Regions from separate parts of the Viridibacillus sp. d25.2 genome, predicted to be linked through region 1. Evidence: a T-box and tRNA genes for the amino acid it is inferred to sense, from the RefSeq annotation. Region 1 holds a T-box; the other holds one or more tRNA genes.
What was found. A T-box is a leader RNA that pairs with one kind of tRNA and senses whether it is charged. The one in region 1 lies ahead of leuS (leucine--tRNA ligase), so its partner is inferred to be a tRNA-Leu.

Region 2: it encodes a tRNA-Leu, which carries the amino acid that the T-box ahead of leuS (leucine--tRNA ligase) is inferred to sense. The anticodon was not compared.

The regions. Positions count from the first base shown of each region.
Region 1 is NZ_CM196652.1:1,135,401-1,142,090, forward strand. Features, by position in the region: gene ACZLO7_RS05655 (GNAT family N-acetyltransferase) at 1-85, opposite strand, end outside; partial or broken gene ACZLO7_RS05660 (helix-turn-helix domain-containing protein) at 525-650, opposite strand; T-box leader at 814-1,029, shown strand; gene leuS (leucine--tRNA ligase) at 1,126-3,540, shown strand; gene ACZLO7_RS05670 (hypothetical protein) at 3,757-4,065, opposite strand; gene ACZLO7_RS05675 (Bax inhibitor-1/YccA family protein) at 4,640-5,269, shown strand; gene ACZLO7_RS05680 (BaiN/RdsA family NAD(P)/FAD-dependent oxidoreductase) at 5,492-6,690, opposite strand, start outside.
Region 2 is NZ_CM196652.1:568,873-575,562, reverse strand. Features, by position in the region: rRNA gene rrf (5S ribosomal RNA) at 316-431, opposite strand; rRNA gene ACZLO7_RS02925 (23S ribosomal RNA) at 618-3,547, opposite strand; rRNA gene ACZLO7_RS02920 (16S ribosomal RNA) at 3,732-5,284, opposite strand; tRNA gene ACZLO7_RS02915 (tRNA-Gly) at 5,430-5,503, opposite strand; tRNA gene ACZLO7_RS02910 (tRNA-Arg) at 5,530-5,606, opposite strand; tRNA gene ACZLO7_RS02905 (tRNA-Leu) at 5,636-5,722, opposite strand; tRNA gene ACZLO7_RS02900 (tRNA-Lys) at 5,785-5,860, opposite strand; tRNA gene ACZLO7_RS02895 (tRNA-Gln) at 5,880-5,954, opposite strand; tRNA gene ACZLO7_RS02890 (tRNA-Asp) at 5,964-6,040, opposite strand; tRNA gene ACZLO7_RS02885 (tRNA-Glu) at 6,051-6,125, opposite strand; tRNA gene ACZLO7_RS02880 (tRNA-Asn) at 6,129-6,203, opposite strand; gene ACZLO7_RS02875 (SprT family protein) at 6,297-6,690, opposite strand, start outside.

The DNA.
Region 1 (6,690 bases):
GTGGGTTTGGTGGATTAAGCCAATTCACAAAAAAGCCTTTCAACATATCAGACGAAATGCCATCAAGAGAATTTTTGTATATCATCATATATCAACTCCTAAATTTTTTTGAAATTTTAGGCAGATGATATATATCAAAAGTAAAGTAACAAAATTGCGACCTCCAAACATTTCTTTGGATACTATGTAAAAAAATATTCGACCCAAATTCTAAATATCCTTCTTATTTGTACTTTTTGTTCAACCACAATTTATTTGTTATCTAAGGTACAGTTAGATTTATTAACTTTATAGCGCTTTTGTGCAACTTCTACTGAGCAATTAAAAACGTTTTAACTTCTTTCAGGGGAAGTCTCCCACCTCTATAGGTGGTGAGATGAATGCGGATTTAAGCTGCCTTTCAGCGGGTGTCCAAACACCCGCTGAAAGAAGTTAAAGCCTCCGGCGGATGTCACGGAATCGGAAAGGAGTTCTTTGTGCAAGCACAAAGTCGATTCCGGACGCAATTATGCCGAGGCATAATTGATTTCGCGAGACACAGTGGATGGACTTCGCTTAATTTGTTTGGCAATCGCTCGAATAAAGGAAACCTGAAGTAAGTATGATTCTATTTTAGCGCGTTTAGATTTGGTAAGATGTTGGTAGCTCATAACTATATAATTGGTATCATATACTTAACACCTAAATAGGGGAAATCAACTCTTTACATATAATGTAATTCATTTCATTTTGTAAAAAATAATCATATTATTTCCAATGATTTTTAAATTGCTTGTCATTTTCGCTCAATTCGATTAGAATTAAATTCAATATAACATGACTATGAAAAGGAATAGTAAATTTATTTGATTTTCAAGAGAGCTAGCGGGTGGTGTAAGCTAGTAAATGGATAAATTGAACTCGCCTTGGAGTCTGCAATGGTGAATACAAGTGTAACCAAAGCCGTTTTCCGCGTTAAGGAGTCAAGTTGAGTGTCATACACTAATTTGGGTGGTACCGCGGGAACCTTTTTAAGCTCTCGTCCCTTTTTCTAGGGACGGGAGTTTTTGTTTTGTCTAAAGTATAGGAATATTATGACAACGCAATTGGTGAAACTTGTTTTATTAGTTTAAGGAGGAGAAATCATTGAATTTTAATCATCAAGAAATCGAGAAGAAATGGCAATCGTATTGGGAAGAAAATAATACATTTAAAACTGTCAATGACGAGTCAAAGCCAAAATTTTATGCACTAGATATGTTCCCTTATCCATCAGGAGCAGGTCTACATGTTGGACACCCAGAAGGATATACAGCAACAGATATTTTAAGTCGTTTCAAACGTATGCAAGGTTTTAATGTCCTTCATCCAATTGGTTGGGATGCATTCGGACTACCAGCTGAACAATATGCTCTAGACACAGGTAATGACCCAGCTGAATTTACTGCAAAAAATATTGCGACATTTAAACGTCAAATTCAAGAACTTGGCTTCTCATATGACTGGGATCGCGAAATCAATACAACAGATCCGAGTTACTATAAATGGACTCAATGGATTTTTGTTCAACTATATAAAAAAGGCTTAGCTTATATTGATGAAGTAGCTGTAAACTGGTGCCCAGCACTTGGTACAGTACTTGCCAATGAAGAAGTAATTGATGGTAAATCAGAACGTGGCGGGCACCCTGTTGAACGTCGTCCTATGAAACAATGGATGCTGAAAATTACTGCTTATGCTGACCGTTTAGTTGACGATTTAGAAGAAGTTGACTGGCCAGAAAATATTAAAGATATGCAACGTCATTGGATTGGTCGCTCTGAAGGTGCAGAAGTGGCATTCACAGTAGATGGTACAAAGCAAACGTTCCGAGTGTTCACAACACGTCCGGATACATTATTTGGTGCTACTTATGCAGTACTTGCTCCGGAACACAAACTAGTAGCAGAAATTACAACAGGTGCACAAAAAGCAGCAGTTGAAGCATACTTAGACGAAGTGAAAATGAAATCAGATCTTGAACGTACTGACCTTGCAAAAGAAAAAACAGGTGTCTTCACAGGAGCTTATGCTATTAATCCGATTAATGGCGAAAAGATGCCAATTTGGATTGCTGACTATGTACTTGCAACATACGGTACAGGTGCAATTATGGCTGTTCCTGCTCATGACGAACGTGATTATGAATTTGCGAAACAATTCGATTTACCAATCGTTGAAGTTGTAGCTGGTGGAAATATCGAAAAAGAAGCTTACGCTGGAGAAGGAAAACATATTAACTCTGGATTCCTTGATGGTTTAGACAAAGAAGAAGCTATTGCAAAAGCGATTGAATGGTTAGAAGAAAAAGGTGTCGGTGAAAAGAAAATTTCTTATCGTCTACGCGACTGGTTATTTAGCCGCCAACGTTATTGGGGTGAGCCAATCCCAGTTATCCATTGGGAAGATGGCGAAGTAACAACGCTTGATGAATCAGAGCTACCACTAATTTTACCTAAAACAGACGATATCCGCCCAAGTGGAACAGGTGAATCACCACTTGCGAATATTGCAGAGTGGGTAAATGTAGTTGACCCTGTAACAGGCAAAAAAGGTCGTCGTGAAACAAATACTATGCCACAATGGGCTGGCTCAAGCTGGTACTTCCTACGTTACATTGATCCAACGAATGATGAAATGCTGGCAGATCCAGAGTTATTAAAACGCTGGTTACCTGTTGATATTTACATTGGTGGTCAAGAACACGCTGTTCTGCACTTACTATATGCACGTTTCTGGCATAAAGTATTATATGATCTAGGTGTTGTACCAACTAAAGAACCTTTCCAAAAATTATTCAACCAAGGGATGATTCTAGGAGAAGGTAACGAGAAAATGTCTAAATCAAAAGGGAATGTAGTAAACCCTGACGATATCATTGCGAGTCACGGTGCAGATACACTTCGTCTTTACGAAATGTTCATGGGCCCACTTGAAGCATCTATTCCATGGTCTGAAAACGGCCTTGATGGAGCTCGACGCTTCTTAGATCGTATATGGCGTCTATTTATCGACGAAGATGGAACAATATCAGATAAAATCCAAGCTTCAGATGATACAACTTTAGAAAAAGTGTATAACCAAACAGTGAAAAAAGTAACTGAAAACTACGAGCATATCCGTTTCAACACAGCTATTTCACAAATGATGGTATTCATCAATGATTGCTACAAAGCTGACGTCGTGCCGACAGCTTATGCTGAGGGCTTTGTTAAAATGTTAGCGCCAATAGCTCCACATATTGCCGAAGAGTTATGGGCGAAATTTGGCCAAGAAGAAACATTAACTTACGCTGCGTGGCCAACGTTTGATGAGTCAAAACTAACTGACGACGAAATTGAAGTAGTAGTGCAAGTAAACGGTAAAGTAAAAGCCAAAATTTTAGTATCAAAAGATGCTTCTCGTGAAGAGTTACAAGAAATTGCGCTTGCAGATGAAAAAATTGCTGAACAAATTGCCGGTAAAGAAATTAAAAAAATTATCGCTGTTCCTGGGAAACTTGTGAATATTGTAGCGATTTAAGTCCATTTTTAACTTCTTTCAGCAGAAATCTCCCACCTCTATAGGTGGTGAGATTTCTGGTATATAGAAAATAAACCACATCTTCTCTTTAATGTATGAGAGAAGATGTGGTTTTTAAATTCTTAGATAAAAGTTAGGAAACTGGTTTTTCATATTCAATTCAAAAAAATACACATCTTCTATTTCTAAAAAGACTGTCTATTATTGTTGTTCATTTTAGGAATCTCTCTGTATCGAACCTCTGCCTAAACCAATAAAAAAATCAATGAAGTAAGCAACAGCGATTAATATATGAATGACCCAACCAAGGATAGGAATCCAAGTCAGTAAAGTTAAAATAATCGCTAAAATTGGTACAACTTTTGAGTGACCAGTAACAAAACGTAGGACAAGAACGATTACGTGAATAACGAGCGCGGTCGTTAAAGCTGAATATCCTGAACCAATCATAATAGCTCCGCCTAAAATGGGGATAGCTAATAATAACTCATATAGAAAAGCAATAATTGTAGGGATTAAGAACATATTTATGACCTCCTGTTTAGATATGATACCCTATATACGTTTGAAAACAACAATAGTTCCAAAGTAATTTAATGAAAAAATTAAAGACATACAATATTAGTGTGTATGAATACCAGTGTAAAGATAGAGTGGTATAAATTTTAAGGTAAATACCACTTCATTACTAATGATGCTAGTAACAATGGCGATGAATAGGGCAAACCAATTTTAACTACTGCAAAAGAAAAGAAGAACCCATTAAAAATGTCGTTAAAAGTATTAACGGAATAAACTTGAAAGTATTCATATTCAATCTCCCTACATATTATAATGACTAATCTATAGCAATTATAAACGCTGAATATTTCAACTCTTATCGAAGTATGGAGTGCAAATAAATTAGAAAACGATATAGTTTTAAATAACTATATAAGAGAGGTGATTATTCTATATTATGGTGTTTCTCTAATTCAGTTCAATAAGAAAATCATAATTCTTTAAATACGACGAATAATAGAGTAATATCTTTACCATCAAACAATTCTTATAAACTTTATGCTAGAAGTAGCTTTAATAAATAGGAGAGATTAAATTAATGGAATCACAATTTCCAAAAGTTCTTCGTTTCTTTACCTTGCTGTGGGTAATTACAGCATTAGGATTATTTGCTGGGATATTCGTTCCAGTATCACTAGTAATGCCTATTAGTATAGCAACAGTTGTCTTACTGTTAATCGTTATGTTCAGTCGAGCCGCGCGGAAAGCGAGCAAATCGATTTCCATTCTTTTTGCTTTTTTAACGGGTGTGACCTTATATAGCTTGCTTCAATTTTATATTGGAGCACTTGGTGGAAGTCTTGTACTAGTCATCTTCGGCACAACTGCAGCAATCTTCATCGTAGCAGGTATTATTGGCTATAACACAAAACGTAATTTAGGTAATTGGGGTAAATTTTTATTTATCGTGTTAATTGGTGTCATCGTCTTTTCTATCATTACGATTTTCGTCGGTTTTAGCGATATTGTAATGGTCTTTGCAAGTGCGGTGGGTGTTCTACTATTTGTCGGCTATACATTATACGATATGAATCAAATCGCTCGAAGTTATATTAGTGATGAAGAAGTGCCGCTCGTTGCATTAAATCTATATTTAGACTTTATCAACCTATTTACGGAACTATTAAAACTCATTTACCATTTGAAAAATATAATAGATAGAGATTAACTAATAAAAAGATAGGGAAAGCATCTAATCAATGCTTTCCCTATCTTTTAGTTATGGATTATATTGCAAATTAACTAAGTAATATATTCCGGATTATACATACAGCAGTTTATTCAAGTGTGAATACATTATCTCTTTAAACAAAGAGAGTCCATCAAATTCGGTTTTATGAACTCTTTTTTTGAAAAGGTTTAAGCACAAAAACTACATACACAAGAGATATTAAGATTCAACAGATTGAGCCGCACTCATCCCAGCAATTCTCCCAGTAACTAAAGCAGAGGTAATATTGTAACCACCTGTATAACCATGTACGTCTAAAATTTCACCGCAGAAAAATAGCCCAGGTTTCTTTTTAGAAGCCATTGTTTTAGGTTCTATTTCTTTTACTGAAACACCACCACCAGTAACGAAAGCTTTTTCTAGAGGTTGTGTACCATTAACGGTCATCTCAAATGCTACCAATTCTTTTGCAAATAAACGTGTTTTATCGGCAGCGAGATCAGCACCTATAGACTGTGGATCAATACCAGCACGTTCAAGTAAGAATAATAGCCAACGTTCAAGTACAATGCCTTTCCAAACGTTTTTTAAAGCTTTTTTCGGCTCATCTTTTGCCAGTTTAAAGAGCATTTGGAATGCAGATTCTTCGTTGTAATCCATTAATGATTGGATGCGAACTGTAACTGGGTTACCACCGTTTTTCTTCATTTCTTTTACGACAAATTGGCTACAGCGTAGAATGGCAGGCCCACTTAAACCAAAATGAGTAAAAAGCATGTCCATTTGGTGAGATATTAATGGTTTCCCTTTTTTGTTTAGTACGGAAACATCTACATCACGTAGTGCTAATCCTTGTAGTTCACGAAGGCGGATGAAGTTCTCATTAGATAGTAGGGGAACTTCTGTTGGATAGAGATCTGTTACAGTATGACCGGCCTTCTCAGCCCAAGGATAGCCATCTCCAGTAGAGCCTGTTTGAGGTACTGCTTTACCACCCACTGCGACTACGACTGCATTTGAGCGTATTTCTTCGCCATTTGCTAGGCGTACGCCTAGAATCTTGTCATCATCCATTAATAATTTACTTACGGTTGTACTTAATCGAACATCTACTTTTAAGCGATGTAATTCGTTTATCATGGCATCTACAACGTCTTGAGCACGATTGGAGACAGGGAACATACGCCCATGGTCTTCTTCTTTTAGAGCAACACCTAAGCCTTCAAAAAAGGCAATGATGTCTTCGTTGTTATAAACAGTAAATGGACTGTATAAGAATCGACCATTTCCTGGGATATGTTTGACGATTTCTTCGACAGGTAGACGATTTGTAACATTACAGCGACCGCCACCTGAGATAGCTAATTTCTTACCTAATTTAGTGCCCTTTTCAAGCAGTAATACTTTCTTTTTTTCAG
Region 2 (6,690 bases), 570 kb from region 1:
TAAATCAAAAATTAGTAATCTACAATCATTAATAGACACGATAATGACATTACATAAACTCTCCATAAAGGGTATTATTTAAAACTTGTAAATTTCCGTCTGTCTTAAATAACGAAATTCCATCCAAGTAATACTTTTGAAACTCTTTAATAACATTTCAGCATTTAGATTAGCCTTTAAATAGATAGACATGATTCTACTATTCCAAATCCCTGTGATCGTACAAAAATCTTTGCTATTCATGACTTTCACGTAATTTATATATTTAAGACAAATAAAAAAATACAACTGATTAAATCAGTTGTGCTTTAGTGTGCCTAGCAACGTCCTACTCTCACAGGGGGAAACCCCCAACTACCATTGGCGCTAAAGAGCTTAACTTCCGTGTTCGGCATGGGAACGGGTGTGACCTCTTTGCCATCATCACTAGACTATATTCGACTTCCAATACACATCGCATTACTTCGTCAATTTTACTCATTCAAATCCTCATGTACAAAAGTACATTCCGGTTTTCATTCGTTCATTTCCTCGTACTGCTCGTGTCTTGAAACTCTTATTTGAGAACTTGTTCTCTCAAAACTGGATAAATTACATTGAAGTTTGTTAAGTAAAATTTGGTTAAGTCCTCGATCTATTAGTATTCGTCAGCTCCGTATGTCGCCACACTTCCACCTCGAACCTATCTACCTCATCGTCTTTGAGGGATCTTACTTACTTGCGTAATGGGAAATCTCATCTTGAGGGGGGCTTCATGCTTAGATGCTTTCAGCACTTATCCCGTCCACACATAGCTACCCAGCGATGCCCTTGGCAGAACAACTGGTACACCAGCGGTGTGTCCATCCCGGTCCTCTCGTACTAAGGACAGCTCCTCTCAAATTTCCTACGCCCACGACGGATAGGGACCGAACTGTCTCACGACGTTCTGAACCCAGCTCGCGTACCGCTTTAATGGGCGAACAGCCCAACCCTTGGGACCGACTACAGCCCCAGGATGCGATGAGCCGACATCGAGGTGCCAAACCTCCCCGTCGATGTGGACTCTTGGGGGAGATAAGCCTGTTATCCCCGGGGTAGCTTTTATCCGTTGAGCGATGGCCCTTCCATGCGGAACCACCGGATCACTAAGCCCGTCTTTCGACCCTGCTCGACTTGTAGGTCTCGCAGTCAAGCTCCCTTATGCCTTTACACTCTACGAATGATTTCCAACCATTCTGAGGGAACCTTTGGGCGCCTCCGTTACTCTTTAGGAGGCGACCGCCCCAGTCAAACTGCCCGCCTGACACTGTCTCCTACCCCGCTAAGGGGCATGGGTTAGAAGTTCAATACAGCTAGGGTAGTATCCCACCAACGCCTCCTCCGAAGCTGGCGCTCCGGAATCTCTGGCTCCTACCTATCCTGTACAAGCTGTATCAAAATTCAATATCAGGCTACAGTAAAGCTCCACGGGGTCTTTCCGTCCTGTCGCGGGTAACCTGCATCTTCACAGGTACTATAATTTCACCGAGTCTCTCGTTGAGACAGTGCCCAGATCGTTACGCCTTTCGTGCGGGTCGGAACTTACCCGACAAGGAATTTCGCTACCTTAGGACCGTTATAGTTACGGCCGCCGTTTACTGGGGCTTCAATTCGCACCTTCGCTTGCGCTAAGCACTCCTCTTAACCTTCCAGCACCGGGCAGGCGTCAGCCCCTATACGTCACCTTACGGTTTTGCAGAGACCTGTGTTTTTGCTAAACAGTCGCCTGGGCCTATTCACTGCGGCTCTCTCGGGCTTTCACCCTACTAGAGCACCCCTTCTCCCGAAGTTACGGGGTCATTTTGCCGAGTTCCTTAACGAGAGTTCTCTCGCACACCTTAGGATTCTCTCCTCGACTACCTGTGTCGGTTTGCGGTACGGGCACCTTTTACCTCGCTAGAGGCTTTTCTTGGCAGTGTGAAATCAGGAACTCCGGACATACGTCCTCGTCATCACAGCTCAACGTTATAGAAATGGGATTTGCCTCATTTCACGCCTCACTGCTTGAACATGCATAACCAACAGCATGCTTACCCTATCCTACTGCGTCCCCCCATTGCTCAAATGGTAAATAGGTGGTACAGGAATATCAACCTGTTGTCCATCGCCTACGCCTATCGGCCTCGGCTTAGGTCCCGACTAACCCTGAGCGGACGAGCCTTCCTCAGGAAACCTTAGTCATTCGGTGGACGGGATTCTCACCCGTCTTTCGCTACTCATACCGGCATTCTCACTTCTAAGCGCTCCACCAGTCCTTCCGGTCTGACTTCACAGCACTTAGAACGCTCTCCTACCACGGACATCTAAGATGTCCATCCACAGCTTCGGTGAATTGTTTAGCCCCGATACATTTTCGGCGCAGCGTCACTCGACCAGTGAGCTATTACGCACTCTTTAAATGATGGCTGCTTCTGAGCCAACATCCTGGTTGTCTAAGCAACGTCACATCCTTTTCCACTTAACAATTACTTTGGGACCTTAGCTGGTGGTCTGGGCTGTTTCCCTTTTGACTACGGATCTTATCACTCGCAGTCTGACTCCCGTGCATAAATCACTGGCATTCGGAGTTTGTCTGAATTCGGTAATCCGGGATGGACCCCTAGTTCAAACAGTGCTCTACCTCCAGGATTCTCTATCACGAGGCTAGCCCTAAAGCTATTTCGGAGAGAACCAGCTATCTCCAGGTTCGATTGGAATTTCTCCGCTACCCACACCTCATCCCCGCACTTTTCAACGTACGTGGGTTCGGGCCTCCAGTAAGTGTTACCTTACCTTCACCCTGGACATGGGTAGATCACCTGGTTTCGGGTCTACAACCACATACTCATTCGCCCTATTCAGACTCGCTTTCGCTACGGCTCCGTCTTCTAAAACTTAACCTCGCATGTAATCGTAACTCGCCGGTTCATTCTACAAAAGGCACGCTATCACCCATTAACGGGCTCTAACTACTTGTAGGCACATGGTTTCAGGATCTATTTCACTCCCCTTCCGGGGTGCTTTTCACCTTTCCCTCACGGTACTGGTTCACTATCGGTCACTAGGTAGTATTTAGCCTTGGGAGATGGTCCTCCCAGATTCCGACGGAATTTCACGTGTTCCGCCGTACTCAGGATACACTCAAGAGAGAATGAACTTTCAACTACAGGGCTGTTACCTGCTCTGGCGGGCCTTTCCAGACCGCTTCGTTTAACTCATTCCTTTGTAACTCCATATAGAGTGTCCTACAACCCCAAGAGGCAAGCCTCTTGGTTTGGGCTATTCCCGTTTCGCTCGCCGCTACTCAGGGAATCGATTTTTCTTTCTCTTCCTCCAGGTACTTAGATGTTTCAGTTCCCTGGGTCTGCCATCAAGACGCTATGTATTCACGTCAAGATACTGCTCCATTACGAACAGTGGGTTCCCCCATTCGGAAATCTCCGGATCAAAGCTCACTTACAGCTCCCCGAAGCATATCGGTGTTAGTGCCGTCCTTCTTCGGCTCCTAGTGCCAAGGCATCCGCCATGCGCCCTTAATAACTTAACCTAAAAGTTAGTTATTAAGCCTAAAAAACTTAATAATAAAAAATGTGTTACTTAATTTGCTTCAATGTCGTTTTATCCAGTTTTCAAAGAACAAGGTTTTGAAGATCATTTTACAATGAGCCTTCAAAACTGAACGCAAGACGTTAATCGACAGATCCAAGATCTGTTTCCGTAATTATCCTTAGAAAGGAGGTGATCCAGCCGCACCTTCCGATACGGCTACCTTGTTACGACTTCACCCCAATCATCTATCCCACCTTCGGCGGCTGGCTCCATAAAGGTTACCTCACCGACTTCGGGTGTTACAAACTCTCGTGGTGTGACGGGCGGTGTGTACAAGGCCCGGGAACGTATTCACCGTGGCATGCTGATCCACGATTACTAGCGATTCCGGCTTCATGTAGGCGAGTTGCAGCCTACAATCCGAACTGAGAACGATTTTATGAGATTAGCATACCCTCGCGAGTTAGCGACTCTTTGTATCGTCCATTGTAGCACGTGTGTAGCCCAGGTCATAAGGGGCATGATGATTTGACGTCATCCCCACCTTCCTCCGGTTTGTCACCGGCAGTCACCTTAGAGTGCCCAACTAAATGATGGCAACTAAGATCAAGGGTTGCGCTCGTTGCGGGACTTAACCCAACATCTCACGACACGAGCTGACGACAACCATGCACCACCTGTCACCAATGTCCCCGAAGGGAAAACTCTATCTCTAGAGCGGTCATTGGGATGTCAAGACCTGGTAAGGTTCTTCGCGTTGCTTCGAATTAAACCACATGCTCCACCGCTTGTGCGGGCCCCCGTCAATTCCTTTGAGTTTCAACCTTGCGGCCGTACTCCCCAGGCGGAGTGCTTAATGCGTTAGCTGCAGCACTAAGGGGCGGAAACCCCCTAACACTTAGCACTCATCGTTTACGGCGTGGACTACCAGGGTATCTAATCCTGTTTGCTCCCCACGCTTTCGCGCCTCAGTGTCAGTTACAGACCAGAAAGTCGCCTTCGCCACTGGTGTTCCTCCAAATCTCTACGCATTTCACCGCTACACTTGGAATTCCACTTTCCTCTTCTGCACTCAAGTCTCCCAGTTTCCAATGACCCTCCACGGTTGAGCCGTGGGCTTTCACATCAGACTTAAGAAACCACCTGCGCGCGCTTTACGCCCAATAAATCCGGACAACGCTTGCCACCTACGTATTACCGCGGCTGCTGGCACGTAGTTAGCCGTGGCTTTCTAATAAGGTACCGTCAAGGTACGTTCAGTTACTAACGTACTTGTTCTTCCCTTACAACAGAGTTTTACGATCCGAAAACCTTCATCACTCACGCGGCGTTGCTCCATCAGACTTTCGTCCATTGTGGAAGATTCCCTACTGCTGCCTCCCGTAGGAGTTTGGGCCGTGTCTCAGTCCCAATGTGGCCGATCACCCTCTCAGGTCGGCTATGCATCGTTGCCTTGGTAGGCCGTTACCCCACCAACTAGCTAATGCACCGCGGGCCCATCTAGTAGTGACAGCCGAAACCGCCTTTCAGCATTTTGCCATGTGACAAAATGGATTATTCGGTATTAGCCCCGGTTTCCCGGAGTTATCCCAATCTACTAGGTAGGTTGCCCACGTGTTACTCACCCGTCCGCCGCTAAATCAGAAGAAGCAAGCTTCTTCATCATTCGCTCGACTTGCATGTATTAGGCACGCCGCCAGCGTTCGTCCTGAGCCAGGATCAAACTCTCCATAAAAGTAGTTTGAAAGCTCATTAGCTTTGCTAGCGTATCATCCGAAGATGATATCTATTTCGTTTTGATCCATCAACAGAGTTGATGTCCAAAAACATTTATTGATTAACGTCTTGCATGTTCAGTTTTCAAGGTTCATAAATTATATTGGAGCGGGTGAAGAGAATCGAACTCTCGACAACAGCTTGGAAGGCTGTGGTTTTACCACTAAACTACACCCGCATTGATATTATAATTTTTAAAAAATATGGCGCGCCCGGCAGAAGTCGAATCCACAACCTTCTGATCCGTAGTCAGACGCTCTATCCAATTGAGCTACGGGCGCATATCGTATATTATATATTGTAAACTTTTTGGTGCGGTCGAGAGGACTTGAACCTCCACCGAGTCAACCTCGACTAGGCCCTCAACCTAGCGCGTCTGCCATTCCGCCACGGCCGCATTTCAATTGAAACATGATAGGTTTCTATTATATCACCTAAAAACATAATGTCAAGTTAAAATGGTGAGTCATGCAGGATTCGAACCTGCGACCCTCTGATTAAAAGTCAGATGCTCTACCAACTGAGCTAATGACTCGTAGCTAAAAGAATGAAAATGGCTGGGGTACCTGGATTCGAACCAGGGCATGACGGAATCAAAATCCGTTGCCTTACCGCTTGGCTATACCCCAAAAAGTAAATGGCGGTCCGGACGGGACTCGAACCCGCGACCTCCTGCGTGACAGGCAGGCATTCTAACCAACTGAACTACCGGACCATATAAAACTTGGTGACCCCTACGGGATTCGAACCCGTGTTACCGCCGTGAAAGGGCGGTGTCTTAACCGCTTGACCAAGGGGCCATATGGCTCCGAAGGTAGGACTCGAACCTACGACCGTCCGGTTAACAGCCGGATGCTCTACCACTGAGCTACTTCGGAAAAATTTGTTGCATTTTGTCGTCATCACCTTGTCGACTTTTATTATTATAGACAGGTATTTAGAAAAGGTCAAGCGTTTTTCTAAAAAAACTTTTAACCAATTTGCTTAATGTGCCCTGAACACTTGCTACAACGGTATTTGGAAGGGTTCATTCTTATCTTCCTAACATAGTTTGTACCGCATTTTATACATATATAAGTATAACTTTTATTAGCGTTCTTCCCCTTTTTCTCAGTTAAGTTAGAACAGTATCTAGGAGCATTGGCGTTCTTTAATAGGAGGCGGAAATCCGCATCACGATGTTTATAACCCTTTCCTTCTATATGAAGATGATAATGACATAACTCATGACGAACAATTCCTTCTACTTCTTGAATACCGAACTTTTCAAAGGCTTTCGGGTTAATCTCGATATTATGTGATTGCAATAAGTATCTACCACCTGTAGAGCGTAGTCGCTTATTAAAATAAGCTTGATGCCTAAAC